Regions from separate parts of the Mesorhizobium sp. UC74_2 genome, predicted to be linked through region 3. Evidence: riboswitches for the same ligand, from Rfam matches in the RefSeq annotation. Region 3 holds a riboswitch; each other region holds the start of a gene.
The links. Region 3 has a riboswitch for cobalamin ahead of ACFJIU_RS08080 (CbtB-domain containing protein). Riboswitches for the same ligand answer to the same signal wherever they lie in the genome.
Positions count from the first base shown of each region.

Region 1 (7,240 bases), 250 kb from region 3:
CGCCTCTGTTCCTGCTCATGCTCTTCCTCCCAGTTGGATTTTCCCAGTCGGATCAGGAGGGCGTTCGATTGAATCGCCAAGCTGATCTAACTCTTTGCTGGAGCATGATCTTTTCCGAAAACGGGTTCCCACTTTTCGAGATCAAGCTCTGGTCATTCGCTACGGGCGGCTGATCTCCTCCAGATACCAGTTGATGTAGCGAAGCTCGTTGTGCTCCATCGGCGCGATCGGGCCGGGCACGAAATAGTGCGAGCGCACGCCACGCGCGGTGTGCTCGATGATCTTCTTGTCCTCCTCGGTGGTGACCTTCCAGAGCCAGGTCAGCTTTTCCAGGTCGTAGTCGCGGCCTTCCTCGGCGTCGCCGCGCACGAGCCAGATCAGCTCCATCTCGCATGTATCGGCGGTCTTCGGAATGAAGCGGTAGATCATGCCATGATCGGGGTAGCAGACGAGGAATGTGGTGCCGCCGAGATGGATCGAGGTGACGCCACCGTCATATTCGGCGAACCGTCCCATCAGCGGCGCAATCGGCTTGCCGTCCTGGCTGCCGGTGGAGACGCCGTCGTAGAGCGCATAGCGGAAGGTGTGGATCGCCTCCTGCCCCATTGCCGAGTTCTGCCAGCGATCGCCGCTGACGACCTCGATGCCCAGCGCGCAAGTCCGCGCCTCCATCGTCTGGTTGAGCTTCTCGATCATCTCGAGCGGCTGCTCCAGCGCATGGGTCTGGGAATATTCGGGATGTGCCGGTCCGCAGTGATAACACTCGACGTAATTTTCGACGGCCAGCTTCCAGTTGGCCTGCAGCGGATAGAGTTCGCGATGCGCCACCTTCGCTTCGCCCCAGCCATACTGGCCGCAACTGGTCCGCAGCGCCTGCTCGATCGGATCGAAGTCGAGCGGCGTCTCGGCGAAGCTGATGAAGACGAGTCCCGACGCGACACGAACATGCAGCTTCTTGAGACCGTGCTCGTTGCGGTCGAAATCCTTCGGCATCAGCCGCGCGGCGCGCAGTGAGCCGTCATTGGCGTAGGTCCAGGCATGGTAGGGGCAGACGAAGAACCGCGCATTGCCCTTGGGCTTGGTGCAGACCTCGGCGCCGCGATGCCGGCACACGTTGAGCATGGCGTGGATCGTGCCATCGGCCACCCGTGTCAGGATGATCTGCTCGTCGCCGAGTCGGAACAGCTCGAAGTCGCCGGGGTTGGGGATGACGCTGGCATGCGCCAGGCAATGCCAGTGCCGGCGAAACAGGCGCTCCATGTCGCGCTCGAAGATCGCCGGATCCATGTAGAACGGCCGGGCCAGGCCGTGGCCTGGCCGGTGCGTCGCGATCAGGTCGCCTATGGCGTCGTCGGCGGCTGATTGGTGAAGATGCACGATGCTCATTGCTGGCTACTCATCGTTGGCTTGGGAGGGCTGGCGCGGGTCTGATCTTCAAAGATTGGGAACGGGTCTCGGCCAGTCGTCGGAACAGGCGACAGTTGCCAGAAGGCTGCGCAGCACCGCGACATCGGGATGAAGGGAGCCGCGACGGTCGATCAGTTCGATCTGCCGCTGCGCGGCAATCTCGAGGCAGATGCCTGGCGGCACGGACATCAGCCAGTCGGCGAAGACTTCTTCCGGTGGCGGCAGCGGCGAGATCGCCGCCATCGTCCTGCCGTCGACCTTTCGCGGTCGCGCCGCGACAATTCTTGCGTCGTCGCGGGTGGTCATGCCTCGATCTCCAACGCGGTGAGTGGCTTTGAGCAGCAGGCGAGGATGTATCCCTCGGCGATCTCCTCATCGAGGATGCCGCCATTGTGGTTCATCTCCACGTCGCCTGAGACCTTCCTGACGCGGCAGGTGCCGCAGAGACCGAACTCGCAGGCCGCCGAGATGCGGACGCCGCTGGCGCGTGCCGCCTGTAGCACCGTCTGGCCGGGCACACATTGGCCATCGACATTGGAACTGGCGAAACGGACCGGCACCGTCGCCTCAGCGGGCACAACTGCTCCTGCCTCGGTGGTGGCCGGGGGCGGGACCTCCACGGGGGGGGCGCCGAAACTCTCCTGGTGGTAGTGCGCCATGTCGAAGCCGGTCGCCTCCAGCATGGTGCGCACGGCACGCATGAATGGATCGGGTCCGCAGCAGAACACTTCGCGCTCGTGGAAGTCGGGCGACAGAAGCGGCAGCCTGACGGCGTCGATCCGCCCCATATGGCCGAACCAGCTTTCGCGGCTCGACCGCTCCTCGATCATGAAACCGAGCGACAGGCCGGGCATGTTGGCGCCGAGAAGTTCCAGCTCCTTGCGGAAGATGATCTCTTCGGGCCGCCTGGCGCAGTTGACGAAGGCGATGTCCGTCCATGGCGCGCAGTCGTTCAGCCAGCGCAGCATCGACATCATCGGGGTGATGCCGGAGCCCGCCGAAATGAAAAGATACTTCCCGGCGGCGTGGTTGTGATGCGAGAAATCGCCTGCTGGGCCGCGTGCCTTGATGCGCGATCCGCGCTTGAGGTTGTCGAACATCCAGCGCGTGCCGATGCTGCCGGCCTGCGCCTTGACGGTGATGGAGATCGAGAACGGCCGCGATGGCGACGAGGCCAGCGTATAGGTGCGCATCAGCGGACCATCGGCCGTCGGCAGCTCCAGCGTGATGAACTGGCCCGGTTTGTAGCGGAACCAGGTCTGCGCGTCCGAGCGGAAGGTGAAGGTCTTCACCTCCGGCGCTTCGTCGACGATGCCGGCCACTTCCAGCACCTGGAGGCGGTCGTTCCATGGCGTCATCTCGTCGAGATGGCGATAGAGGTGGACACCCGTCATGGCGTTCATCGCAGTGGCCTCAAGCGACGCTGCGCAGCGCGGGTCTTTCACCTTCGGTCAGCCGAGGCTCCATGAAGCGCGCATACCATTCGACGAACTGGATCACGCCGCCTTCATGCAGCTCGGAATAGGGTCCCGGCTGATAGGCCGGCGAGTTGATGCCGAAGGCATTCTCCTCGACGATGCGGCGGTCCTCGTCATTGGTCAGCGTCCAGACGTGGATCAGGTTCTGGAGGTCGTAGTCGATGCCCTCGACGGCATCCTTGTGCACCAGCCATTTGGTTGTCACCGCCGTCTCGGTGGCGCTGATGGGAAGAACGCGGAACGTCACCGCGTGGTCGCCCAGTATGTGATTCCACGTCGTCGGATAGTGGTAGAGCATCAGGGTGCCGATGCGGTCGGTGGCAACGGCGTCGGACAGGTTGCGCTGCACGGCGCGCTGGCCGGTCATGGTGTAGCTCACCGCGTGCGGCAGCAGCGGCGCGCGTGTCGTGCGGTATTGACCGGCCGTATCGATGACGAAACGCGACGGCAGTCCCGATGCTTCGCAGCGTGCCCAGTGTTCCAGCAGCTCGGGGTCATCCTCGACACCGTTGACGCCGGTGACGGTCGGGGCTTCCGGGAAGGTCTTGCAGAGCTCCGGATGGTTGCCCGCGCAATGGTAGCATTCGCGGTTGTTTTCCCAGACCAGCTTCCAGTTGCCCTTCTCGACGATGGTGCTCTCGAAGGCGATCTTGGCGTCGGCCAGGCGATGCGGCAGGAAGTAGGGCTCCATCATCTGGCGGAAGGGCGCAAACTCCGCCGGCTGGTCGGCCAGGCAGACGAAGATGTAGCCGCCGGCGCTTTCGCAGGCGACCGGCTTCAGGCCGTAGTCGTTGCGATCAAAGCCTTCGGCCATCTGCCGGGCAAACAGCAGCTTGCCGTCGAGGTCGTAGGTCCACTGATGGTAAGGGCAGACCAGGCGCGCGGAGGTGCCTTTGTCGGCGGTGCAGACGCGGCTGCCGCGATGGCGGCAGGAATTGTGGAAGGCACGGATCCTGTTCTCGCGGTCGCGCACCAGGACGATCGGATAGGCGCCGATCTGGACGGTGAAGAAACTGCCGGGCTTGGCGATCTCGCAATCATGCCCGACGAACAGCCAGTCGCGATACCAGATCAGCTCCATGTCGAGCTTGAAGAAATCCGGATCGGTGTAGAAGGGCTGTTCCAGCGAGAAGCCATCGCGCCTCGCGCGAATGAGCTTCAGCATTTCATGACGTGCGTCCATGTCCTGTCCTCGTCAAAGGACTGAACTGGTGGTGATGGAGGGTAGATGGCCGTACTTGACGGTCTTGGACCGGCGCACGGCTTTCTGCCTCTTGACCGCCCACCGCGATCAGTCGAGTTCCAAAAAGTCCACGGCTGGTTTCCGGGCTCCGAAGCTGTCCTTGCGGGACCGTCTCGACACCTTCCCAGGCCTTCGCCCAGTGGTCTGTCGTCGAGACAGAAGCTTCGCTACCGTTGCGGGGGCAGCGCCGGCATCAAACCGGCTTCCCAATTATCCCTCCGGCGTGGTTCGCCGGAGAGCACCTTGAACATGGTGATCTGATCACGGACGCCGTGCCGGTGCGATGACGAAAGCGACATCGGCGCAGTGCAAAGACGACAGGGCGGAATTACTCAGCGGCCTCGGCTATCGGCGAGGGCACATAGTTAAGGATCGGTCCAAGCCAGCGCTCGACATCGGCGACGGCCATGTCCTTGCGCGCGGCATAATCCTCGACCTGATCGCGCTCGACCTTGGCGACGCCGAAATAGTAGCTTTCGGGCTGGGTGAGATAGAGGCCGGATACCGACGAGCCGGGCCACATCGCCATGCTCTCGGTCAGGCGCACGCCAATCCGCTCTTCCGCCTTGAGCAGGTTGAACAGCGTCACCTTCTCGGTGTGGTCGGGCTGGGCTGGATAGCCGGGGGCAGGGCGGATGCCGCGATAGGGCTCGCCGATCAGGTCGTCTGGCGCGAGGTCTTCATCGGCAGCGTAGCCCCAATATTCCTTGCGCACCTTCTCGTGCAGACGCTCCGCGAAGGCTTCGGCGAAGCGATCCGCCAGCGCCTTGACCAGGATCGAATTGTAGTCGTCATTGGCGCGCTCGAAGCGCTCGGCGATCGCGACCTCCTCGATGCCGGCCGTCACGACGAAGCCGCCGATATAGTCGGGCCTGCCGCTCTCGCGGGGGGCGACGAAATCGGAAAGCGCGACATTCGGCTTGCCGTCGCGCTTGGTCAGTTGCTGGCGCAGCGTGAAGAAGGTGGCGAGCTCGGTGTCCCGGGCTTCGTCGGCAAACAGCTTGATATCATCGCCTGTGGTATTGGCGGGCCAGAAGCCGAGGACGGCTTTCGGCGCGAACCACTTCTCGTCGATGATCTTCTTCAGCATCGCCTGCGCGTCGTCGAACAGTTGCCGTGCCGCCGGCCCCTGCTTTTCGTCTTCGAGGATCCTGGGATAGCGCCCCTTCAATTCCCAGGTCTGGAAGAACGGCGTCCAGTCGATGTAGCGGGCGAGTCGGCCAGGTCCCAGCTTTCGAACACCCTGGTCCCGAGGAATGAAGGTTTCGGCGGCTGGTAGCCGGCCCAGTCGACCTTGTGGGCATTGGCGCGCGCCTTGGCCAGCGGCAGGCGCTGCTTGTCCCGTTCCGAGCGCTCATGCGCCTCGGTCACCTTGCGATACTCGGCCTGGATGGTCTCGACATAGCCGGCCTTCATATCGGGCGAGAGCAGGCTGGAGACGACGCCGACCGCGCGGCTGGCGTCGGTGACGTAGACGGCCTGTCCCTTCTGGTAGCGCGGATGGATCTTGACCGCGGTGTGGACGCGGCTCGTCGTTGCCCCGCCGATCAGCAGCGGGATGTCGAAGCCTTCGCGCTCCATTTCCGAGGCCATATGCACCATCTCGTCCAGCGACGGGGTGATCAGGCCGGAAAGGCCGATCACATCGACCTTTTCGTTGCGCGCGGTTTCGAGGATCCTGGCCGCCGGCACCATGACGCCGAGATCGATGATCTCGTAGTTGTTGCAGGCGAGGACCACGCCGACGATGTTCTTGCCGATGTCGTGGACGTCGCCTTTCACAGTGGCCATCAGGATCTTGCCGGCGCTCTGGCGTTCGCCATTGTCGATGCCTGCGGCGGCATTGGCGAGCTTCTCGGCCTCCATGTGCGGCAGCAGGCCCGCGACGGCCTGTTTCATCACGCGGGCCGACTTAACCACCTGTGGCAGGAACATCTTTCCCGCGCCAAACAGGTCCCCGACGACATTCATGCCGGCCATCAACGGGCCTTCGATGACATGCAGGGGGCGCTCGGCGTTCAGCCGTGCCTCGTCCGTGTCGGCATCGATGAATTCGGTGATGCCGTTGACCAGCGCATGCGAGATCCGCTGTTCGACCGGCCACTCGCGCCAGGCCAGGTCCTTCTCCCTGGTTTCCTTGCCGGCCGTGCCCTTGTAGCGCTCGGCGATCTCGAGCATGCGTTCGGTCGCGGTGCCACCGGCCTTGGGCTGGCGGTTGAGCACCACATCCTCGCAGGCCTCGCGCAGCTCGGGATCGATCGATTCATAGACGGCGAGCTGCCCGGCATTGACGATACCCATGTCCATGCCGCGCTGGATGGCGTGGTAGAGGAACACCGCATGCATGGCCTCCCGCACCGGCTCGTTGCCGCGGAACGAGAAGGACAGGTTGGAGATGCCGCCGGAGATATGGACATGCGGCAGCGTTGCGATGATTTCTCCCGTCGCCTCGATGAAGTCGACGCCGTAATTGTCGTGCTCCTCGATGCCGGTGGCGACCGCGAAGACGTTCGGATCGAAGATGATGTCCTCCGGTGCGAAGCCGGCCTGTTCCGTCAGCAGCTTGTAGGCTCGTGTGCAGATCTCGACCTTGCGCGCCCGGGTGTCGGCCTGGCCGACCTCGTCGAACGCCATCACCACGACGGCGGCGCCATACATGCGGCACAGCCTGGCATGATGCAGGAAGGCCGCTTCGCCTTCCTTCATCGAGATCGAATTGACGATGGCCTTGCCCTGCACGCATTTCAGGCCGGCTTCGATGACATCCCATTTCGAGGAATCGATCATCACCGGCACGCGCGCGATGTCGGGTTCCGCGGCGACTAGGTTGAGGTACTCGACCATCGCCTTCTGCGAATCGATCAGGCCCTCGTCCATGTTGATGTCGATGACCTGCGCACCATTGGCGACCTGGTCGCGGGCGACGTCGAGCGCCGCCGCGTAGTCGCCGGCGGTGATCAGCTTCCTGAACTTGGCCGAGCCGGTGACGTTGGTGCGTTCGCCGACATTGACGAAGGGAATGTCCCTTGTGAGGGTGAAGGGTTCGAGGCCGGACAGGCGCATCTGCGGCGACCGTTTCGGCAGCCCGCGCGGGGCGTGCCTGGAAACCGCG
Region 1 covers NZ_CP170562.1:1,418,978-1,426,217, forward strand. Annotated here, with positions in the region: gene fdhA (formaldehyde dehydrogenase, glutathione-independent) at 1-19, opposite strand, end outside; gene ACFJIU_RS06690 (aromatic ring-hydroxylating dioxygenase subunit alpha) at 160-1,386, opposite strand; gene ACFJIU_RS06695 (hypothetical protein) at 1,435-1,713, opposite strand; gene ACFJIU_RS06700 (2Fe-2S iron-sulfur cluster-binding protein) at 1,710-2,801, opposite strand; gene ACFJIU_RS06705 (aromatic ring-hydroxylating dioxygenase subunit alpha) at 2,821-4,068, opposite strand; cobalamin riboswitch at 4,183-4,389, opposite strand; partial or broken gene metH (methionine synthase) at 4,457-7,240, opposite strand, start outside.
Region 1: linked by a shared signal. The riboswitch ahead of ACFJIU_RS06705 (aromatic ring-hydroxylating dioxygenase subunit alpha) and the one ahead of ACFJIU_RS08080 (CbtB-domain containing protein) in region 3 are both predicted to bind cobalamin.

Region 2 (7,240 bases), 1.7 Mb from region 3:
CACGAAAGAGATCGTCCCGGCGGCCACGGAAACCCAGAAGCCGTTCTGCGCTCCGTAATTGTCGACCACCCAGCCTGCCACGAACGCCCCCAGTGCCATGCCGATGCCGATGCCGGTCATCACCCAGGTGATGCCCTCGGTCAGCATGGCCTCGGGCACGCGCCGTTCGATCAGGCCGAAGGCCATGATGAAGGTGGGCGAGATCGCCACGCCGCTGGCGAAGACTGCGAGTGCCAGCAGGGGGACGGTGTCGGCGACGAGCAGTGGCAAGGTGGTCAAGGCGACGATGGCAATCGAAAGAGCGAGCAGCCGCTGTTTCGGGGCCTGGAGGTTCAGCGCACCGATGATGAGGCCGACGACAAAGGAGCCGGCGGCATAGACACCGATGACCAGGCTGGCGGCGGTCGGCTGGCCGAGCTCCTTGGTGATGGCCACCGAGCTCACCTCTGCGGTGGCGAAGATCGCACCGACGAAGATGAGGGCCAGCGTGATGATCTGGACGGGACGCAGCATGATCGCGGAACCATTGCTGCCATGCTCCGGCTGCCGGACCTTGGGCTCACTGGATCGTTGCAGGATGAAGGCGGCCATGCCGAAAGCCAGCAGAAGCGTGCTCACCAGCATGCCGGCTTCCGGGAACAGCGCCACACTGAGGCCTACCGAAAGCGAGGCGCCGGCAATATAGACCAGTTCGTCGGCGACCGACTCGAAGGCAAAGGCCGTGTTGAGCTCGGGACGATCGCGGAATTTTTCCGTCCAGCGCGCACGCACCATGGCCGGCACGCTGGGCATCGCCGCGGCCAGGAACGCCGAAACGAACAGGGTCCAGCTCGGCCAGTCATAATGGGTGGCCGCGAGCAGTGTGAGGAAGGCGATGACGGAGATGACCGTGGTCGGGGCGGCCACGGCAGTCTGGCCGAGCCGGTCGATCCATCGCGAGATCTGTGGGGCGGCAAAAGCGTTGGTCAAGGCGAAGGTGGCCGATACAGCACCGGCCAGCCAATACTCGCCGCGCGCCTGGGACAGCATCGCGACAATACCGATGGGAGCCATGGCGATAGGCAGCCGCGCAAAAAAGGCGGCGGCTGCGAAGCCCTTGGCCCCGGGGACTCTGAAGATTTCACCATAAGGATTGCGCATGGGAGCACTCCTGAATTTTGAGGGTGCGCCACTTACATACGTGGCGTATGCGAATGAGATAATTGCATACGTCACGTATGTCAATTAATATACGTCGTGTATGTAAAAAAATATACGCGACGTATGTGAAAAGCAGAAGCGGCAAAGGAAACACCAATGAGGACAGCTCATAAACCCCGCAGCGAAATGATCGCCGAGACGCGTGCGAAACTGATTGCCTCTGCGCGGCGGGCCTTTGCGACAGTCGGTTACGCGAACGCATCGATGGATGATTTCACCGCCGAAGCGGGGCTGACGCGTGGCGCGCTTTATCATCATTTCGGCGACAAGAAGGGGCTTTTCGAAGCCGTGATCGCCCAGATCGACTGCGAAATGGCGGCGCGTCTCAATGCTGTCTCCGCCAAGGCCGAGACGCGCTGGCAGGGTTTCATGGACGAAAACATCGGCTATGTCGAAATGGCGCTCGATCCGGAAGTCCAGCGCATCGTGCTGTGTGATGGCCCCGCTGTCCTTGGTGATCCGGCGCAATGGCCCAATGCCAACGCCTGTATCCTGTCGGTAACCAAGAACCTTGCAGCGCTGAAGGAAGATGGGGTTATTCGCCGCGACATCGATCCTGAAGCGATGGCACGGCTGATCAGCGGCGCCTCGCTCTATGCTGCGCAGTGGATTGCAAACTCCGATGATCCTGCCGCCATATCGACAAAGGCGGTTAATGCGTTTCGCGCGCTCATGGAAGGTTTGCTGGTGGACGGCAAGACTGCTGCCTGACTTCTCATCCTCTGCCCGCGATCGCGTTGGCCGCGGCTTTCAGCACATCCTCGCCGGCACCGGCATAGGTCTCGCTCATGACGAGGTCGCAGAGCGGCAGGCGCGAGCCCCAGCCATTGCGTTCAAGGTCGGGTCGGGTGGCGAATTCCGAGACGTGCCCGACGCAAAGATAGGCGACAGGCACGACATGATCCGGGATGTCGAGCAGGTCTCTGAGCGCTTCGGCGTTCAGGATGCTCACCCAGCCGACGCCAATCCCTTCGGCCCGTGCCGCCAGCCAGAAATTCTGTACCGCGCATACCGTGCTGAAGAGATCCATTTGCGGATTGTGCCAGCGCCCGAGCGGCGAGTTCTCGCTGCGCGAGCGATCGCAGGTGATGCAGAGATTGAGCGCGCTTTCGCAGATGCCTTCCAGCTTGAGCTTGCGGTAAAGCGCCTGCCGATCCTCCGCGATATGCGGCAGTTCCTGGGCTCGGGCTGTCAGGAACAGATCGCGCACCGCCGCGCGCCGTTTCTGGTCCCGGATGACGATGAAGTTCCAGGGTTGCATGAAGCCTACGGACGGTGCGTGGTGCGCAGCCGTAAGCAGGCGGGCAAGCACAGCGTCGTCGATCGGGTCGGGCCGGAAATGGCTGCGCACGTCGCGACGCGTGAAGATGGCGCGATAGATGGCCTCACGCTCAAAATCCTCGAAGGCAAGATCTCCGGAGGTATGGCATGTATGGTTGCGGACGGTGTTCATCGCGTTTCCCTTGCGATCGAAACAGCGTCATCCACCCGTCCATGCGGATGACCATTTCTGCCTGGCCGGTCTTCTGGCTCGGGTTCGTCCCGCTTGCCGGCGCCTTCCCGTCCTTGCGCGGACAGTGGCTCTTGCCGAGCGATCCCCCCTCACAGCGTTGGGCACGCCACGGATTTTCACCGTGTTCCCGATTCTCCCGCCTTGCGGCAGGCACCTGACAGTGCGGCTAACCTAGCCGAGTTCGCGGGCAAGGACAGCCCTGATGTCGACGTCGGATGACGCCTTTTCCCCAGCAGGATGAGCAATTCCAGCAAACGCGCAACGGTTTTGCGTCCGGAATCGCGTTAAAACAAAAGTTGGAGCGTTTCCGCGTTTCCGTTGAAAACGGAAACGCTCTCATGCTTGTCGCGTGGCCATCATCTCCATTGCTGATAAGGTGGCGCCATGACGACCCGTCTCTACACCCATCCGATTTTTCTGGAACACATCACGCCCGCCGGGCATCCGGAGCGACCGGACAGGCTGCGCGCTATCGAGCGGATTCTGGACGACGAGGTCTTTGCCGCCCTCGACAGGCACGAGGCGCCGATGGGCGACGAGACGACTGTTCTCTATTGCCATCCAAAGGATTTCGTCGAGCGCGTCCGCAGGGCGATTCCGCAGGAAGGTATTGCCGTCATCGATTCCGACACGGTGGCGAGTCCCGAAAACCTGGCAGGCGGCGCTGACCGCCATCGGCGCCGCCAATGCCGCCGTGGACGACGTTTTCACCGGCAAGGCCGACAATGTCTTCGTGGCCGCGCGTCCGCCCGGCCATCATGCCGAGAAAACCACCGCCATGGGTTTCTGCCTGTTCAATACGGCTGCGATTGCCGCTCGCTACGCACAGGAAAAGCACGGCGTCGAGCGTGTCGCCATCGTCGACTGGGACGTTCATCACGGCAACGGCACGCAGGACATCTTCTGGGACGACCCATCGGTGCTCTATTGCTCGACGCACCAGATGCCTCTTTATCCTGGCACCGGCGCCAGAAACGAGACTGGCGCCGGCAACATCGTCAATGCGCCGCTGGCGCCGGCGACGGGTAGCGATATCTTTCGTGAGGCGTTCAACACGCGTGTCCTGCCGGCGATCGATTCTTTCGCGCCGGACCTTGTGATCATCTCGGCCGGTTTCGACGCGCACCATCGTGACCCGTTGGCCGAGATCAACCTTGTCGAGGATGATTTCGACTGGGCGACCGGGCAGTTGATGGATCGCGCCCGCCGTCATAGTTCAAACAGGCTGGTCAGTTTGCTGGAAGGCGGCTACGACCTGCACGGATTGGCATTTTCGGTCGCAGCGCATGTCGGCCGCCTGATGAAAGGATGAGCCATGGCTGAGGAAGCGAACCAGGACGTCAAGGCGATGAGCTTCGAGCAGGCGCTGGATGCGTTAGAGAAGATCGTCGACGATCTCGAACGCGGCGACGTGCCGCTCGACCAGTCGATTCGCATATATGAACGGGGCGAGGCGCTGAAGGCGCATTGCGATCGCCTGCTCAAGGCCGCCGAGGACAAGGTGGAGAAGATCAGGCTCGCCCGTGACGGCAAGCCGGTCGGTACCGAGCCGCTGGACGGGGACTAGGAGCCTGAGAGGCCACTAACGGGAACGAGGGGCAACGCCGGATATATCAAACGGGAGAGATATCCATGTGTCGCAACATCAAGCCGCTGTTTAACTTCGAACCGCCGGCGACCGATACCGAAATTCACGAGGCGGCGCTGCAGTTCGTGCGCAAGATCAGTGGCTCCAACAAGCCCTCCATGCGCAACAAGGAAGCCTTCGACAACGCCGTGCGCACCATCGCCAATGCCGCGCATGAGCTGCTTGTCGTCCTTGAGACGACCCAGCCGCCGCGCAACCGCGAGGAGGTGGCGGCAAAAGCCCGCGCCAAGTCGGCTGAGCGCTTTGGGCCCAAGCCGGTGCCCGCCTAGGGCAGTTTAAGGAAAAGTGCGTAGCGGTTTTCCGTCTGAAATTGAGAAAAAATTAGAGCGTTCCCGCATTCCGAAAACCGGAAACGCTCTGGTCGTGCCGTGATCGCTCCGGTCGCACAGGCCGCTATGTTGCCGATCAGGACGCCGAGGGGGCCACCGACGGCTTGTCGAAATCTACGGGTCGGGCGGCATAGAACCGTTCCGGCGGCGTCCAGCGCTCGGGCAACTCTTCTTCACCCCACCGTGCGAGCGCCTGCAGGGCGGGAATAAGCGCCGCGCCTTTGGCCGTCAGAGCGTACGCGCCGCGGGTTGCACCTTGCCGCGCCTGTGTCTGTCGGATCAGGCCGGCCCCCTCCAGTCGATGCAGTCGCTCGGCCAGGATGTTCGTCGCGATCTTTTCGGCCATCGCCAGGAAGTCGGAATAGCTGGTCGCTCCCACCACCATCGAGCGGATGATCACGAGCGACCACTTGTCACCGATGATGTCGAGTGCCGAGGCAATTGGGCAGCCGGTGCGGAACTTCGTCATGGGTTCAATATGATTTTCTAACTTGCAATTTGCAAGTAAAAAATGGTTAGCTCGCGAAAACGTTCGTTGGAGGGGGAAATGCTTCCGGTTACGTCCATCGTCGCTGCGTTGGCAGCTCTTTCGCTGGTAGCCTTGAGTATTGCGGTCAGTCTGCGCCGCAAGAAGGTGGGTGTGCGTCTCGGCTTCAGCGAAGACCCGACGCTGATGCGCCGCATTCGGGCGCAGGGCAATTTCACCGAATATGTGCCTCTGGCTTTGATCGTGCTCGCCATCGCCGAATACCGGCAGGCGCCGCCGGTCGTTTTGTGGACGATCGGTGGACTGCTGATCGCCGGTCGGTTCTTGCACTTTGCTGGCATCATGACGGCCAGGACACCGTTGAGCGCACCGGGAATGGCTGGCACCTATTGCGCCCTGATCGTCGGCGCGATCACGCTCCTCTCCATCTGAGTGCACAAGCATCCGAGACTGACCGATCGGTGAACGCATCGTCGCCGCATCGCCGGTTTGCCCCGGGGAGACGGGGGTATAAGTTCCATCTGCAAGTCATCAGCAGATGGAGCCGGCCCGATGAGCTTCTTTCCCGGAAACGACCCCGAACCCGGTGATGCCTTTTCCTGCGACGCCATCGAGTTGATGGTGGTGCCCAACGCAAAGGACATAGGCGGTTTCGAGGTGCGCCGTGCCCTGCCTACCGCAAGGCGACGGTTGGTCGGTCCTTTTATCTTCTTCGACCGCATGGGACCGGCCATCCTGCGCGCCGGCAAGGCGCTGGACGTACGCCCGCATCCGCATATCGGTCTCTCGACAGTCACCTATCTGTTCGACGGCAAGATCAGGCACCGCGATTCGCTCGGCACCGAGATGGTCATCTCGCCCGGTGACGTGAATCTGATGACGGCAGGGCGTGGCATCGTCCATTCCGAGCGCACGCCGGAGGAAATGCGCGGCGCGCCGATGTCGATGTCCGGCCTGCAGACATGGATCGCGCTGCCTGACAGGCAGGAGGAAATGGCGCCTGTCTTCGAAAACACCGCCAACGCCGAGTTGCCGGAGTTCGGTGCCGAGGGCGTGTCGGGCCGCCTCATCATCGGCGAGCTGGAGGGCCGCCGCGCACCGGTGACCACCTATCACGACACGCTGTATGCCGATATTCGGCTCGAACCTGGTGCAAGGTACCGCATTGCCGCCGACGCCGAGGAGCGTGCCATCTATGTGCTCGACGGGTTCGTCTCCATTTCCGGCGACAGTTTCCCCGAAAACCGTCTTCTGGTGTTTCGTCCTGGCGACGAGATCATCGTTTCGTCGGAATTGGGTGCGCATTTCATGCTGTTCGGTGGCGCTTCGCTGGGGTCTCCACGCTACATCTGGTGGAATTTCGTTTCCTCATCGAAAGAACGCATCGAACAGGCCAAGCAGGAATGGAAGACTGGCCGGTTCGATATCGTTCCGGGCGATGAAAAGGAGTTCATTCCGCTGCCTGACAAGTGAGCGTGTCATTGCGGCACATTTACTTTCGTTGGTCGGAGGCCTATTCGATTTTTTGAATATTCTTGAACGTGAGCTCGAGCGGGCCAGCCATTGATCGCCAGACCCCAAACGCCGCTTCTCGACAAGGTCCGCATTCCTGCGGATATGAAGAAGCTTTCCGAAAGTGACCTGCCGCAGCTCGCGGAAGAGCTGCGCACGGAACTGATCGATGCCGTTTCGCAGACCGGCGGACATCTCGGGGCAGGTCTCGGCGTCGTCGAACTCACCGTGGCACTGCACTACGTTTTCGACACGCCGGAAGACAGGATTATCTGGGACGTCGGCCACCAGGCCTATCCGCACAAGATCCTGACCGGCAGGCGCGACCGTATTCGTACGCTCCGCCAGGAGAACGGGCTTTCCGGTTTTACGCGGCGTACCGAAAGCGAATACGATCCGTTCGGTGCCGCCCATTCCTCCACATCGATTTCGGCTGGTCTCGGCATGGCCGTGGCGCGCGATCTCTCTGGCGGCAAGAACAACGTCATCGCTGTCATTGGCGATGGGGCGATGTCGGCCGGAATGGCCTTCGAGGCGCTGAACAACGCCGG
Region 2 covers NZ_CP170562.1:3,378,935-3,386,174, reverse strand. Annotated here, with positions in the region: gene ACFJIU_RS16480 (MFS transporter) at 1-1,140, opposite strand, end outside; gene ACFJIU_RS16475 (TetR/AcrR family transcriptional regulator) at 1,297-1,911, shown strand; gene bluB (5,6-dimethylbenzimidazole synthase) at 1,916-2,653, opposite strand; cobalamin riboswitch at 2,699-2,886, opposite strand; partial or broken gene ACFJIU_RS16465 (histone deacetylase family protein) at 3,098-4,025, shown strand; gene ACFJIU_RS16460 (exodeoxyribonuclease VII small subunit) at 4,029-4,280, shown strand; gene ACFJIU_RS16455 (DUF2277 domain-containing protein) at 4,346-4,630, shown strand; gene ACFJIU_RS16450 (winged helix-turn-helix transcriptional regulator) at 4,767-5,159, opposite strand; gene ACFJIU_RS16445 (MAPEG family protein) at 5,238-5,609, shown strand; gene ACFJIU_RS16440 (pirin family protein) at 5,730-6,650, shown strand; gene dxs (1-deoxy-D-xylulose-5-phosphate synthase) at 6,795-7,240, shown strand, end outside.
Region 2: linked by a shared signal. The riboswitch ahead of bluB (5,6-dimethylbenzimidazole synthase) and the one ahead of ACFJIU_RS08080 (CbtB-domain containing protein) in region 3 are both predicted to bind cobalamin.

Region 3 (7,240 bases):
ACAGGATTTGTGTGCCGGGGCCTGCGACGATGTTTGCGGCCGAGGGCGCACCATAGGTCGCTGCTGCAGCCGCCAGCAATTCGGCCAGGCGCGCAGCTTCCGGCAATCGGGTGAACGCTGTGGCGGGCGGATCGAAAAGCGGATAGGAGTGCGGATTGATCCCGGTCGAGAGATCGACAAACGGCTCCGGTGCATCAGGAAACAGCGCCCGGGCCCGGCCAAGGCTTCCGCCGTGATCAACTGCCGCAATTGCCTCGCCTGGAAGCCTCATGTCCGCCCTGACCGCCTTTCTGTCGCTGCTGATCGAAGCTCGGCTCGGCTATCCGGACCGGCTGTTTCGCGCCATCGGACATCCGGTGACGTGGATCGGCGCCCTGATATCCTGTCTCGATCGCAGGCTCAACAGCGCCGCCGACAGCGACGCGGCGCGTCGCATCGCCGGCCTGTTTGCGCTACTGCTCATCGTTGCCGTGCCGGCGATGATCGCTCGGATCGCTGAGTCTGCCCTGCTGGCCCTGCCATTCGGCATTGTCGTCGTTGCGCTGCTGGGAAGCTCGCTGCTGTCGCAGAAAAGCCTCGCCAGCCATGTCGAAGCAGTGGCTGATGCGCTTGACAGCGGCGGCGTTGTCGCAGGGCGAAAAGCAGTGTCGATGATCGTCGGCCGAGATCCGGAAAAGCTCGATGAAGCCGCTGTCGGACGGGCTGCCATAGAGAGCCTGGCAGAGAATTTTTCCGATGGCATTGTTGCCCCCGCCTTCTGGCTTGGCGTCGGCGGCCTGGCCGGCGGCGCTGCCTACAAGGCCGCCAACACCGCGGATTCGATGGTTGGCCACCGTACCGAGCGCCACGAGGCTTTCGGCTGGGCCGCGGCGCGCTTTGACGATCTGGTCAACCTGCCCGCTTCACGCCTGACCGGCCTCCTGATCGTTGCCGCCGCGTTTTTCATCAAGGGTGCCGATCCAGCCGAAGCTTGGCGCGCCATGCGCCGCGATGCACGCCATCACCGTTCGCCCAACGCCGGCTGGCCGGAGGCCGCGATGGCTGGCGCCCTGGGGCTCGCGCTTGCCGGCCCGCGTTCTTATGGCGGTGTTCTGGTGGAAGGCCGCCATATGGGAGAAGGCGGCCGCACCGCCGTTACCAGCGCCGACATCCGCCAGGCGCTAAGACTTTACTGGACCGCCGACATGCTGCTCGTCGCGCTGTTTGGCGTGATTGCACTGGCGCTCTGGTAGGCCTTTAGAATTCAATTCCCTGCTGCGCTTTCACGCCGGCGGAAAAATGATGCTTTGTCGCCCCCATCTCGGTGACGAGATCGGCAGCTTCCGTGAGCGCCGGCTTGGCATTGCGGCCGGTAACGACAACATGCAGGTCTTCCCGCCGCCCCTTCAGGGCAGTCACGACACGATCGACATCCAGATAGTCGTAGCGCAGTGCGATGTTGAGTTCGTCCAGCACCAGCAGGCTGATGGACGGATCGGCCATCAGCTCTTCCACCTTCATCCAGGCAGCTTCTGCGGCGGCAACATCCCGCTTCAGGTCCTGCGTTTCCCAGGTGAAGCCTTCGCCCATCGAATACCAGACCAGCCGATCGCCGAACGCCTTGAAAGCATCCTTCTCACCGGTGTGCCATCTGCCCTTGATGAACTGAACCACACCGACGCGCCGGCCGTAGCCCAGCATGCGCAGTGCCAGCCCGAAGGCAGCCGTGGTCTTGCCTTTGCCGGGACCGGTGTTGACGATGAGCAGGCCCTTCTCGATGGTCTTTTGCGCCACCTCTGCGTCCTGCACCGCCTTGCGCTTGGCCATCTTGGTGCGATGGCGCTCGGCTTCGCTGTCATCGATCTCGACCATGTCATTTCACCTTGAGTGGCAGGCCGGCAACGGTCAGCACCACATCGTCGGCCACCGCCGCAACCTGCTGGTTGAGACGCCCGGCAGCATCTCGGAAGCGACGCGCCAACGCATTGTCCGGCACGATGCCAAGCCCGACTTCATTGGACACCACGAACCACCGACCGCGCGGTTTCGACAGTGTGGCGGTCAGCCTGGCGCATTCGTCCTCGATATCATGCCCGGCCAGCATGTGATTGGTCAGCCAGAGCGTAAGGCAATCCAGCAGTACCGGTCGCCCGGCAGGCAGGCGCACCAGCAATTCGACGAGGTCGAGTGGCGCGTCCGCCGTTTCCCAGCCTTCGCCTCGACGAGCACGATGATGCGCGATGCGTTCGCGCATCTCGTCGTCGTAAGCCTGAGCGGTCGCGATATACGTCCAGGGCGCCGGCAGCGCCGTAACCAGTTTTTCGGCATGCGCGCTCTTGCCGGAGCGCGCACCGCCGATGATGAAGGTCAGGCGATCAGGCAAAGCTGTCGCGAAGGCTCGATGCCTGCCCGGTAAAGCGGCCGCGCACAACGCCAACGACCGCACCCAGCACAACCCAGAACACCAGGTTGGTCAGCGTAACCGCCACCACGAACTGGTGATGCAGGCCTTCCGGGATCGGCGTGTCGTAGCTCTCCGGCTGCGGCGCGCCAACGACGTGAGGCGCGACGATCAGCACGATCGCGAGCACGGTAAGCGGCAAGGATCGGCGGAAGGCGATGAGCGCAAGGCCAATGGCCGTGGCGACGACGGTGGAGATCCACCAGGCTTGCCTTGGCAGCAAATCGGCAGCAGGCATCGCCGGCAATTCCGGCGGCAGGCCAAGGCCTGGCGCAAGCGTAAAGACGGCAAAACCGGCAAGCCCCCAGAACACACCCTGGCGCCAGTTGCCGATGCCGCCGGCGAATTCCGAGAAGGCGACAAGGATCAGCGCGAAGCCGATACCGGTTACGACATTGGAGAGTACGTTGAACGAGAACCGCTCGATGCCGTCGGCGGGTGCCCAACCTTCCTCTTCCTCGGCCGGAGCAGCCGCGGGCGCTGGCGCAGCCGAACTCATTGCGTTGGTCCCGGCATCGGCAGCGGGGGCTGCAGGCGCAGCCGCATGTTCATGGCCGCCGGCGGCCTGTTCATAGACTTCCGCCTTCAGGATCAGGGGAACGGTTGCATAGGCCTGCAAGCAGGCGAGAACGATGCCGGCCAACAGGCCCGCTATCGCCGCGACAAACACGACGTTGCGAAAAACAGACATGGTGGGTTCCCCCTGGGTTAGTGGCAGGGGAACGCCATCGAGTGGCGTGCGTCGTGGGCGGCGTTGTGCACGGCCTCGATATGCGAGAAGCCGGTGAAGCCGATGACGAAGATGCCGAGCAGGCCAGCCATTGCCAGCTGAAGGAAGCGCGACTGCGAAGAGGTCGAAGCGCCGAGAGAAACGGAAGCGGTATTCATGGTCTGTCCTTTCGCCCTCCACCCGAGGGCATTACCGTCATTGCCGTCGCCGGCAGGTCTCCTGGCTTGCGGATCAGCGCCCTTCTCCACCTTCCCGAGACAAGCCTCAGTGGCATTGGAGAGGACTACCGCTCACAGTTGCGGGGGCAGCCACGGCTTCGGATGGTTTCCCCCTCCCCACCGTATTCCCTCTTGGTCCCGAAGGGACCGACGACGGCGGGAACTATAGAAAGAATTCTGGCGCCCGGCAAACCAAATTCCGCCATCGCCAGACGCATCCGCGTCATTGGTGACCGGCTGTCGTCGCTACATCGATTTCGGCAGATATCTCCAGGTAACAATGGCGCAGACGGCAGCAAGGCAACCAAGTGTGGCGAAAACCGATCCCAGGCCGAAGAAGGCCAGCACCAGCGAATAGACCAAGGGTGGTGTCAGCTCCGAGAAATCGAGGTAGGTGCGGTAAACTGCAGCCATCTGCGGCCGCTCGTAGGCGCGCACCGAGCGCATGAAGGCGGTGGAGCCGATCGCATCGAGTGCGATGGTGAACAAGGCGCCGACCAGGAGCAGGCCGGCGGTGGCGAGCGGGATGAGTTCGCCGATGGCGCCGGCAAGCCACAGCGACACCGCCATCCCGGCAAAGGCGAGCGTCATCACGTTGCGTGCACCATAACGCTTGCCTGCCCTGCCCCAGAAAATGGCAGCGAACAGGAGAGCGTTGCCGGCCGAAACCAGCAAGCCCCCGGCAAGTTCACCCTGGCCGGTAATGACCATGAACAGCGGGCCGTAGACAAAGAACGTGGTCCAGTAGCAGGAACGGCCGAAAGCGATAAGCCAGGCCAGCCGCAACCGGGGCTGGCTGACGAAGCGCCCGATATTGGCGAAGGGATTGATGGGGCGGCTCTTGCCCGGCACGATCATCGGATTGTCGCCAAGCCGGTAGTACCAGAACAGCGCAAGCAGGCAGAGTGCAAAAACGGCCACGGCTCCATGCGCAGCATAAATGCCGTAGCGTGTGTAGAGGAAGATGCCGAGCGTCGGGCCGCTCGTCCAGGCGATCATCGACCACGCCATACGCAGGGACTCAGCCTGCATGAGGTCGGTCTTGCGGATATGGTCCATGATGTAGAGGTTGAGCGTGATCGACAGCGCACTCGCGCCCATTACCCGGCAGAGCATGCCGATGATCTGACCAGGCAGCGAATGGGTGACGAAGAACAGCGAACCGATCGCAAGCAGCAGCGCACCGGCTGTGTAGACCCATCTGCGTGCGAAGCGGTGGATCAGCATCGGCATGAACAGCGTGACCGAGAGACCAAGCAACGAGACGATCGTATAGAGGATCGAGACCGTCTGCTCGTTCCTCAGGATCTCATAGGCCTGGATCGGGATAACCGAGGCAACCGTGGCTCGCGCGGCGGATTCGATGGCGTAAAGCGAAGCAAAGGTGCGCGCGTCCGCCGGCGGAACCGCCGGTAGCCAGATCGGATGGCGGACATGCGTGGACATGGATTCCCAAACTAACGACTCGCAACGGGAAATCTGCGTCGCCGATGGCCGGGCCGGTAGCAGGAAACCGACGCGCTAGCGCCGGAATGCGAAGCCGGCCAACCACTTTGCACCGGCTGGCACAACGATAGGCTGCCGCATCAAGCCTGTGAGGATCGATCAGTGCGTTCTTCGTGAGCCTGGATCGACAAAGGCCACGGCAACCGCGGCCGCCAAGGCTATCGCAGAGACGATCAACATCGAGCTCAAAAGCGTATTGACAGTTCCCGACGCGCCGAGGAACTGCCCCGCCACCGCGACGATCAACGCCCCGCCACCGATCGACATTGCTGCTGCCAGTCCCGCTGCGGTGCCTGCCATGCCCTTTTGGATTGTCATGGCCCCCATATTGGCGGCGGGCAGCGTCAACCCATTGCCAAGGCCGATGAACATGCACGGGCCGAAAAACGCCAAGGGATGCGTCATATCGAACGCGGACAGAACCAGGCCAAACAGGAGCCCGACACAGGTCAGCAAACGAGCAGCGATGAGCAATGTGGCCCGAGGCACCCTCAAGCCATAACGGCCGGTCAGAAAACTGCCGCAGACAAAGCCCGCGGGCACCATCCCCATGAAAAGGCCGAGCAGCGCACTCGATCCACCGACCACCAGAGGTGCACCGGCCAGGAAGATGTAAAGTATCCCGGACGATGAGGCCATCACGACTATGTAAGCCCAGAACACAACCGAACTTAGCAGCCGTCCATATGAGCCGAGATAGACCCCGCTTCGCCTGACTGGAGAGAGTGTCTCGCTCAGTTCTCGTTTCGACAGAGAGAGAATAATTGCGCCGAAGGCCGCAAGAACGACAAAGATCGTCCGCCACCCCAAGAGTTCATCCAGCGTTCCTCCTAAGGTAGGACCGAGCATCGGCGCCAAGGCCCATGCCATCGCGGCGTAGCCCACCCTGCTCGTCCCCTCATATTCATTCGATGTCTCTTTGATGGCGACAAGAGCCACGCAAAAGCAGGCGGCAATCGAAGCTTGCATTGCGCGGAACACGAGGAAAACAACAATATCAGGGGCTAGCGCGCAACCGATAGAAGCCAGAATGAAGAGCGAGAGCGAGACCAGCGCCACGGGTCTGCGTCCGTAGCGATCCAACATCGCGCCAGAGATCAGTTCCACGAGCGCGGTCACAATCGCATACCCCGCGACCGCAAGGCTGATCAGCTCGAAGTCCACACCAAATTCCATCGCGATCTTGGGCAGCGACGGCGATATGATGTTGACAGGCAGCACCGAGAGTGCGGACAGCAGGACAAGAATGACAAATCGAGATTTCGAAATGCTGCCCGCAGTCCCCGCACCCGGTATACCCGTGTCCGGGAAATGACGATCTTTCGTCATGATCGCGTCCTTGATTTTGTGGAGGTTGGCGGATCGGACATGGCCGACCCGATCCGACGGCAATAAAAAAGGCTCCATCAGGAGCCTGTTTGCCGCGCATGGGTGCTTTCGCCGGATGGTTACACCACCCCGCCCATGCGCCTTCCTACCACGAATGCGATCATTTCAACGTTCATGATCGCATTGCTAGACGGCGGCGGCGATCCGGTCAACGTTTCAGAATTCCATTGCTCGAGCGGTTGACCGGAAGAAGCGCCGCCAACCATTCTCGCTTGGGCCGTATCCGTGCTAGGCATTGTGCGGTTGCAATTTCGAATCCCGCCGCATGAGCCTCGAACAGCAGACAAATCCCTCCCGTCGCATTACCGTTATCGATGCCCTGCGCGGCATCGCGCTTCTGGCGATGGCCAGCTACCATTTCACCTGGGACCTTGAGTTCTTCGGGTATGCAAGCGCCGGACTGACGGCGCACGGACCCTGGAAGCTCTATGCGCGCTGCATTGCGTCGAGTTTCCTTTTCCTGGTCGGCGTCTCGCTGGTGCTTGCGCACGGCGACCGCATCCGCTGGCCGGGCTTCTGGAAACGGTTCGCCATGGTGGTGGTGGCGGCCGCTGCGATCTCGCTGGTGACGTATTTCGCAACGCCCAGCAGCTTCATCTTCTTCGGCATCCTGCATCAGATCGCCCTGGCCAGCGTGCTCGGCCTCCTGTTCCTGCGCGTGCCGGCGCTGGTGGCATTCGTCGTCGCCGCACTGGTGATAGCAGCTCCATTCTATCTGCGCTCGCCCATTTTCGATCATCCCGCACTCCTGTGGGTCGGCCTCTCGTCGGCCGATCCGCGCTCGAACGACTATGTGCCGCTGTTTCCCTGGTTCGGCGCCGTGCTGGTAGGCATCGGCCTGACCAAGACCGCCAAGGCAGCTGGCTTGTTCGAACGGCTGGCGAACGTCTCGTTCGGCCGGACACTTGAACGCCCGCTCACTTTCATCGGTCGCCACAGCCTGGCCTTCTACCTCAT
Region 3 covers NZ_CP170562.1:1,671,793-1,679,032, reverse strand. Annotated here, with positions in the region: gene cobD (threonine-phosphate decarboxylase CobD) at 1-271, opposite strand, end outside; gene cbiB (adenosylcobinamide-phosphate synthase CbiB) at 270-1,232, shown strand; gene cobO (cob(I)yrinic acid a,c-diamide adenosyltransferase) at 1,237-1,851, opposite strand; gene cobU (bifunctional adenosylcobinamide kinase/adenosylcobinamide-phosphate guanylyltransferase) at 1,853-2,362, opposite strand; gene ACFJIU_RS08085 (CbtA family protein) at 2,355-3,131, opposite strand; gene ACFJIU_RS08080 (CbtB-domain containing protein) at 3,149-3,328, opposite strand; cobalamin riboswitch at 3,362-3,555, opposite strand; gene ACFJIU_RS08075 (MFS transporter) at 3,635-4,834, opposite strand; gene ACFJIU_RS08070 (MFS transporter) at 4,994-6,301, opposite strand; gene ACFJIU_RS08065 (DUF1624 domain-containing protein) at 6,549-7,240, shown strand, end outside.

Region 4 (7,240 bases), 240 kb from region 3:
ACTTTGCTCGTCCTTTTGACAACCGCTGCCGCACTGCCGGTTGCTCATGCGCAGCAGCAGGGCGGGAACGTCGAAAAGAAAAAGGACGACGCACCTGCTGCGCCCGCCCGTGCGGGCACTTCCCCCGTCTTCGAGCTCGGCGAGATCATCGTCTATGGCGCCGCCGCCGGCACCTCTTCCGACATTGGCGGTCAGTCGGTGTCGCGCAGTGTGGTGACGGCAAAGGACATCCACAAGAGCAACCGCAACACGCTCGACGATGCGCTGGCAGCCACGCCGGGGGTCGAGGTCTCCAACACCGGCGGCAGCCGCAACGAAAGGCTGATCTACGTTCGCGGCTTCGATCGTTTCCAGGTGCCGCTCTATATCGACGGCATCCGTGTCTATCTGCCGGCCGATAACCGTCTCGACTACGGCCGCTTCCTGACGCCGGACCTTTCCGAGATCCAGGTGCAGAAGGGGTATGTCTCGGTGCTGAGCGGGCCTGGCGGCATGGGCGGCGCCATCAACCTCGTCACCAGGAAGCCGACCAAGGAATTCGAAGGCGAACTGCGCACCGGCGTCGACCTCGGCAACACCGGTGATCTTTCCGCGTTCACGACATCCGGCTGGGTCGGAACCAAGCAGGAGAAATTCTATCTCCAGGCCAGCGGTTCATTCCGCAACAGCGACGGCTGGTTCCTGCCGCAGGGCTTCAATCCGGCCCCGGTCGGCATCGGCGGGCCCGTGGAGGATGGCGGCCGCCGCGACTTCTCCAACGTTCGCGACTGGCGTGCCAACTTCAAGCTCGGCTACACGCCGAACGAGACCGACGAATACGTCATCAGCTACACCAAACAGCAGGGTGAGAAGGCCGCGCCCTACAGCATCTACGAGCCGGTGCGGGGTATCACGCGGACACCGCTGCCGGCGGGCGCCGCCTACCAGCGCGACTGGGAATGGCCGCGCTGGGACATCGACTCGCTGGCCTTCTACTCGCATACGCAACTCGGCGATGAGTCCTACGTAAAGACCAAGGCCTACTACAACACCTTCTACAACCTGCTTTCGGCCTATGACGACTCGACCTTCACGAGCCAGAAGCAGGCGCGCGCCTTCAACAGCTACTATGACGACAGCGCCTATGGCGTCAGCGTCGAGGCCGGTACCGAACTCATCCCGATGAACACACTCAAGGGCGCCGTTCACTACCGCCGCGACGACCATACCAACTGGGATCACAACCAGCCAGGCACTTCAGCCTTCGTCGACCCGAAGCAGACGAAGCTGGAGGACACCTGGTCGGTGGCGGTCGAAGACACCTTCCACGCAACCGAGCGCCTGGATTTCGTCGGTGGCATCAGCTACGACAAGAACAAGCTGATCAAGGCTCAGAAATACGACTCCGCCAGCAAGAAGATGTCCGAATATCCGCATGGCGGCAGCTCGGCATTCAACTGGCAGGGAGCGGCGATCTATCGCTACAGCGATGCGTCGGAATTCCACGCCAGCATTTCCTCGCGCACCCGCTTCCCGACACTGTTCGACCGGTTCAGCACCCGCTTCGGCGACGCCCTGCCGAACCCGGATCTCAGCCCCGAGCGCGCCGTGAACTACGAGCTCGGCTGGGCCGGCAAACCGACCGAAACGCTGAAGATCGGCGGCTCGGTGTTCTACAGCGACGTCTCCGACGTGATCCAGTCGGTGAGTGTTGGTGGCGGGAAAGTCCAGAGCCAGAACATCGGCGACGGCCGTTACCATGGTGTCGAAGTCTACGGTGAATGGGACGTGCTTTCCAATCTGACCGTGGGTGCGAGCTACACCTATCTGAAGCGCAAGCTTTCCGATCCGGTCAGGCCCGGCCTCAAGCCCATCGGCACGCCGGAACACAGCGCCTATCTCTATGCCGACTGGGTGCCGTACGAGAATTTCACCGTGTCGCCCAACGTCGCCATCTACAGCTCACGCTGGTCGACGGACCGGCTGGAGACCGCGTTCTTCGAAACCAAGGGCTTCGCGCTGGTCAATCTCAACATGAACTACAAGCTGAACGACAATTTCGAGTTCGACTTCGGCGTCAGGAACATCTTCGACAAGAACTACCAGCTTGCCTACGGCTTCCCGGAACAGGGCCGCACCTTCTACCTGAACTCGGCCATGCGGTTCTAGGGCATGGCCAGGCCGGCGAGATCGCGCGCGCGGAAATCCGCGCGCGGCGCCGGCCCTGCTTCGCCCGTCCCGGCGACCGACGACAAGGCGGCGCCGGAAATTCCGGCGCCGCGACCCGACAGCGATGACGCCGTCCCGAACACCGCAGCACCGGAACCTGAGTCCGGCGAAGAACCGTCAGGCGACCGCAGCGAAGCGCAGCGCTGGCTGCTGGGTGGCGTGGTCTCCGTCGCAGCCCATATCGGCGCCGGGCTCTATCTCGCCGCGTTAACCCTGCCTCCCGCCACCGATACGGGCATCGTCGACTCCATCTCCGTTGAGTGGGTGCCTCCGGACGTATCCGAGGCTGCCCTGAAGGCCGAGCGGCCCGCGGATGCAGTCGACGAACCGGCACGCTCCGTTCCTCGGCCTGACATCGAAAAAGCGCCGGAAAAGCCCTCGTACGACGAACCGAGGCAGGCCGATCCGCTCCCTGAAGACGACAAGCCCCCGACGACCAAACCCGCGCGGCAGCCGCGACAGGAAACAGCGGAAACCAGAACCGAAGCACCGCAGCCGAAGCAGGAAGCCGCCCCTGCACCACAGGTTCTCCGCTCCGCGCAGCAAAACGTGCCAGCCGTGCCGGCCGTCACGAAGGCGCCGGAAAGCAAACCCGCCCGCCCGGTCGAGAAGCCCGGCGCCGCGCGACAGGAAACCCGAAAGGCCGAGAACAACAGCCGCTCTCGCAAACTCGAACGGGCAGAGCCCGCCAGGCCGGTTCGCCAGCAGCGCAAGAGCGCGCCGAAGAGGACCGTGGCAGCCGATGGGTCCGGCTCATCTGAAAAAGCCGTTCGGCCGGCGGCGGTTTCGCCGAAGCAGGCAACCTCCACGGGACCCGCGAAGGCAGCCGGACGCGGCGCGGTATCACCTGCGCAATGGCAGGCCAAGGTCATCGCCCATATCCGCCGCTTCAGGCAATATCCCCCGGGCGCCAGTGGTTCTGCGTCGGTTCGCGTGCAGTTGCGCATCAATGCCCAAGGCGTCGTAAGATCGGCTTCGGTCGCGGGCTCCTCCGGCAATGCGGCCCTTGATCGCGCTGCGATCGAGACCGTGAAGCGAGCCTCCCCTGTACCCGCCCCGCCACCTGAAATAGCCCGCTCCTCGATGACGCTGGCGATCACGATCAGTTTCAAGCGCTGAACCGCCAAAATGCCTTGTCGGCAAATCCGCGACCATCCATACCAGTCGTTGACATCGAGTCGCTGTTCTATACTAGATATCGGAGTCGAGGTTCTCCCGAGTCGTCTGGTTCGGGAGCTAAGAGGGAAGCCGGTGCAAAACCGGTGCTGCCCCCGCAACTGTAAGCAGTGAGCCCGCGTCGAAAAATGCCACTGGTGCCGTAACGCACCGGGAAGGCCGACAAGGGCGACGACCTGTGAGCCAGGAGACCTGCCGCGACGAACGAGAACGAACCTCGGGCGGGGTGTCCCGGCGGTGCGCGTGGCCGGGCGTCGCTGCGTCCCGAATGGCCAATGCGTTCCCCCAAAATCCCCGCCCACAACGCCACGGGGATGACATGGCAACGACTGCAGCGCTCACCACGAACGGAGCTCCCAAGGCCCCACCGATCGGCGAAAGCCATCATTCGCCTCAGGCCGAGCCCGGCTACAAGGTGATACGCCGCAACGGTTCGGTGACGCCGTTCGATGCGACGAAAATCGTGGTGGCGCTGACCAAGGCTTTCCTCGCAGTCGAAGGCTCGAGCGCGGCGGGCTCGCGGCGTGTGCATGACGTTGTCGAGGACCTGGCCGGACAGGTGGTTGCGGCGCTGACGCGCCGCTTCGAAGCCGGACGCACTTTCCATATCGAGGAGATCCAGGATCAGGTCGAACTGGCGCTGATGCGCGGCGAACACCACAAGGTGGCGCGCGCCTATGTGCTTTATCGCGCGGAGCGGGCGCGCGAGCGCCTGGCGGACAAGGCGGATGCGGTCGCGCCGGGCGGATCGCTCAACGTGAAGGGCGAAGACGGTGCCCTTGCACCGCTCGACGAAGCCCGCTTCTCGCGCGTGGTCGAAGAAGCCTGCGCCGGCCTGGAAGCCGTTTCGCCCGAGGCCATCCTCACCGAGGCACGCCGCAATCTCTATGACGGCATCACGCGGGATGAACTGTCGCTGGCGCCGATCCTGGCCGCACGCACGCTGGTCGAGACCGAGCCGAACTATGCCTTCGTTTCGGCCCGCCTGCTGCTCGACCGCCTCCGCCGCGAAGCCCTGAGTTTCGTCACCGGGCGCAGCGAGCAGGCAACCCAGGCCGAGATGGCGGGGCGCTACGCCTCCTATTTCCCGGAATTCATCACGGCCGGCATCGAAGCCGAGTTGATCGATCCGGAACTCGGCCGCTTCGACCTTGCCCGGCTGGGTGCGGCGCTGAAGCCCGAACGCGACCTGCAGTTCCAGTATCTCGGCCTGCAGACACTCTACGACCGCTATTTCCTGCACACGAAGGGCAAGCGTTTCGAGCTGCCGCAGGCCTTCTTCATGCGGGTCGCCATGGGGCTGGCGGTGCGCGAGATCGACCGCGAGGCTCGGGCCGTCGCGTTCTACGACCTCTTGTCCTCCTTCGATTTCATGGCGTCGACGCCGACGCTGTTCAATTCCGGCACGCTGCGGCCGCAGCTGTCGTCATGCTTCCTGACCACCGTCGCCGACGACCTCGACGGCATCTTCAAGGCGGTCAAGGACAATGCGCTGCTCGCCAAATATTCCGGCGGCCTCGGCAATGACTGGACGCCGGTGCGTGGCCTCGGTGCGCACATCAAGGGCACCAATGGCGAGAGCCAGGGCGTGGTGCCGTTCCTGAAGGTGGCCAACGACACCGCCATCGCCGTCAACCAGGGCGGCAAGCGCAAGGGCGCGGTGTGCGCCTATCTCGAGACCTGGCATGTCGACATCGAGGAATTCCTCGACCTGCGCAAGAACACCGGCGACGATCGCCGCCGCACGCATGACATGAACACCGCCAACTGGGTGCCGGACCTGTTCATGGAACGGGTCGAGGCCAATGGCGAATGGACGCTGTTCTCGCCAGACGAGACGGCTGACCTGCACGATCTCTACGGCTCCGCGTTCCGGCAGACCTACGAGGCCTATGAGGCGAAGGCAGCCGCCGGCGGGCTCAAGGTGTTCCGCAAGGTCCGCGCCGTCGACCTCTGGCGCAAGATGCTGACCATGCTGTTCGAGACGGGCCATCCCTGGATCACCTTCAAGGACCCTTGCAACATCCGTTCGCCGCAAGGCCATGTCGGCGTGGTTCACTCCTCCAACCTGTGCACCGAAATCACGCTGAACACGTCGAAGGACGAGGTCGCCGTCTGCAATCTCGGCTCCATCAACCTCGTCAACCATGTCAGCGAAAAGGGGCTCGACCTCGATCGCCTGGCAAGGACCGTCTCCGTCGCCATGCGCATGCTCGACAACGTCGTCGACATCAATTTCTACACCATCCCCGAGGCGCGCCGTTCCAACCTGCGCCACCGGCCGGTGGGGCTGGGCCTGATGGGCTTCCAGGATGCGCTGCAGCTGCTGCGCATCCCCTATGCCTCCGATGAGGCGGTCGCCTTCGCCGACGCCAGCATGGAGGCGATCAGCTACCAGGCCATCTCGGCCTCGGTCGATCTTGCCGCCGAGCGTGGCCGCTATCCGAGCTATGAAGGATCGCTGTGGTCGAAAGGCATCCTGCCGATAGACTCCATTGTCCTCCTGGAAAAGGCGCGGCCCAGCGTGGAGATGGATGCGTCTTCCACGCTCGACTGGGATGCGTTGCGCAAGCGGGTCAAGAAATCCGGCATGCGCAATTCGAACTGCATGGCAATCGCGCCGACCGCCACCATCTCCAACATCTGCGGCGTGTCGCAGTCGATCGAACCCGGCTACCAGAACCTCTTCGTCAAATCGAACATGTCCGGCGATTTCACCGTGGTGAACGCGCAGCTCGTGCATGATCTCAAGGCGCGTGGCCTGTGGGACGAGGTGATGATCTCCGACCTCAAATATTTCGACGGCTCGCTCGGCCAGATCGACAGGGTGCCCGACGACATCAAGGCGCTCTATGCGACCGCCTTCGAGATCGATTCCTCCTGGCTGATCGACGCGGCGTCACGACGGCAGAAGTGGATCGACCAGGCGCAGTCGCTCAACCTCTACATTGCCAATCCCTCCGGCAAGAAGCTCGACGAACTCTATCGTCTTGCCTGGCGCAAAGGCCTGAAGACGACCTACTACCTGCGCTCGCGCTCGGCGACGCATGTCGAGAAATCGACGCTGAAAGGCACCGACGGCAAGCTCAACGCCGTCTCGGCGCTTGCCGCCGCACCCGCCGCCCAGCCGATCGTCATCCATGCCGATGCGGCCTGGGGCAAGGCCTGCGCCATCGACGACCCTGAGTGCGAAGCCTGCCAGTAAGCAGCGAAGAAAAAGAAGGAGAAAAGAAGGTGCTCGACTGGTCCGAACCGAAAGCCCAGCCCAAAACCATCATCGATCTCGACGCGGATATGCCGCCCATTGCCGCCGCCACCGGCCTCGGCGAGATCGACCGCAGCGGTTCCCGCGTTTCCGTCGACGAAAAACGCATGATCAATGCGCGCGCCGACGTGAACCAGCTGCTGCCGCTCAAGTACCGCTGGGCCTGGGAGAAATATCTCTCCGGCTGCAACAACCACTGGATGCCGACCGAAGTGTCGATGCAGGCCGACATCGCGCTTTGGAAATCGAAGGACGGCCTGACCGACGACGAGCGGCGCATGATCAAGCGCAATCTCGGCTTCTTCGCCGCCTCGGAATCGCTCGTCGCCAACAACATCGTGCTGGCCATCTACCGGCATCTCACCAATCCCGAATGCCGGCAGTATCTGCTGCGCCAGGCCTTCGAGGAGGCGATCCACACGCATACCTTCCAGTACATCGTTGAAAGCCTGTCGCTGGACGAAGGCGAGCTGTTCAACATGTATCGCGAGGTGCCGTCGATCACCGACAAGGCGGCGTGGGCGCTGAAGCATACCCAGCATCTCGACGATCCGGACTTCCGCACCGGCACGCTGGAGGCAGACCAGGCCT
Region 4 covers NZ_CP170562.1:1,433,025-1,440,264, reverse strand. Annotated here, with positions in the region: gene ACFJIU_RS06770 (TonB-dependent receptor plug domain-containing protein) at 1-2,148, shown strand, start outside; gene ACFJIU_RS06765 (TonB family protein) at 2,152-3,327, shown strand; cobalamin riboswitch at 3,399-3,599, shown strand; gene ACFJIU_RS06760 (ribonucleoside-diphosphate reductase subunit alpha) at 3,704-6,589, shown strand; gene ACFJIU_RS06755 (ribonucleotide-diphosphate reductase subunit beta) at 6,619-7,240, shown strand, end outside.
Region 4: linked by a shared signal. The riboswitch ahead of ACFJIU_RS06760 (ribonucleoside-diphosphate reductase subunit alpha) and the one ahead of ACFJIU_RS08080 (CbtB-domain containing protein) in region 3 are both predicted to bind cobalamin.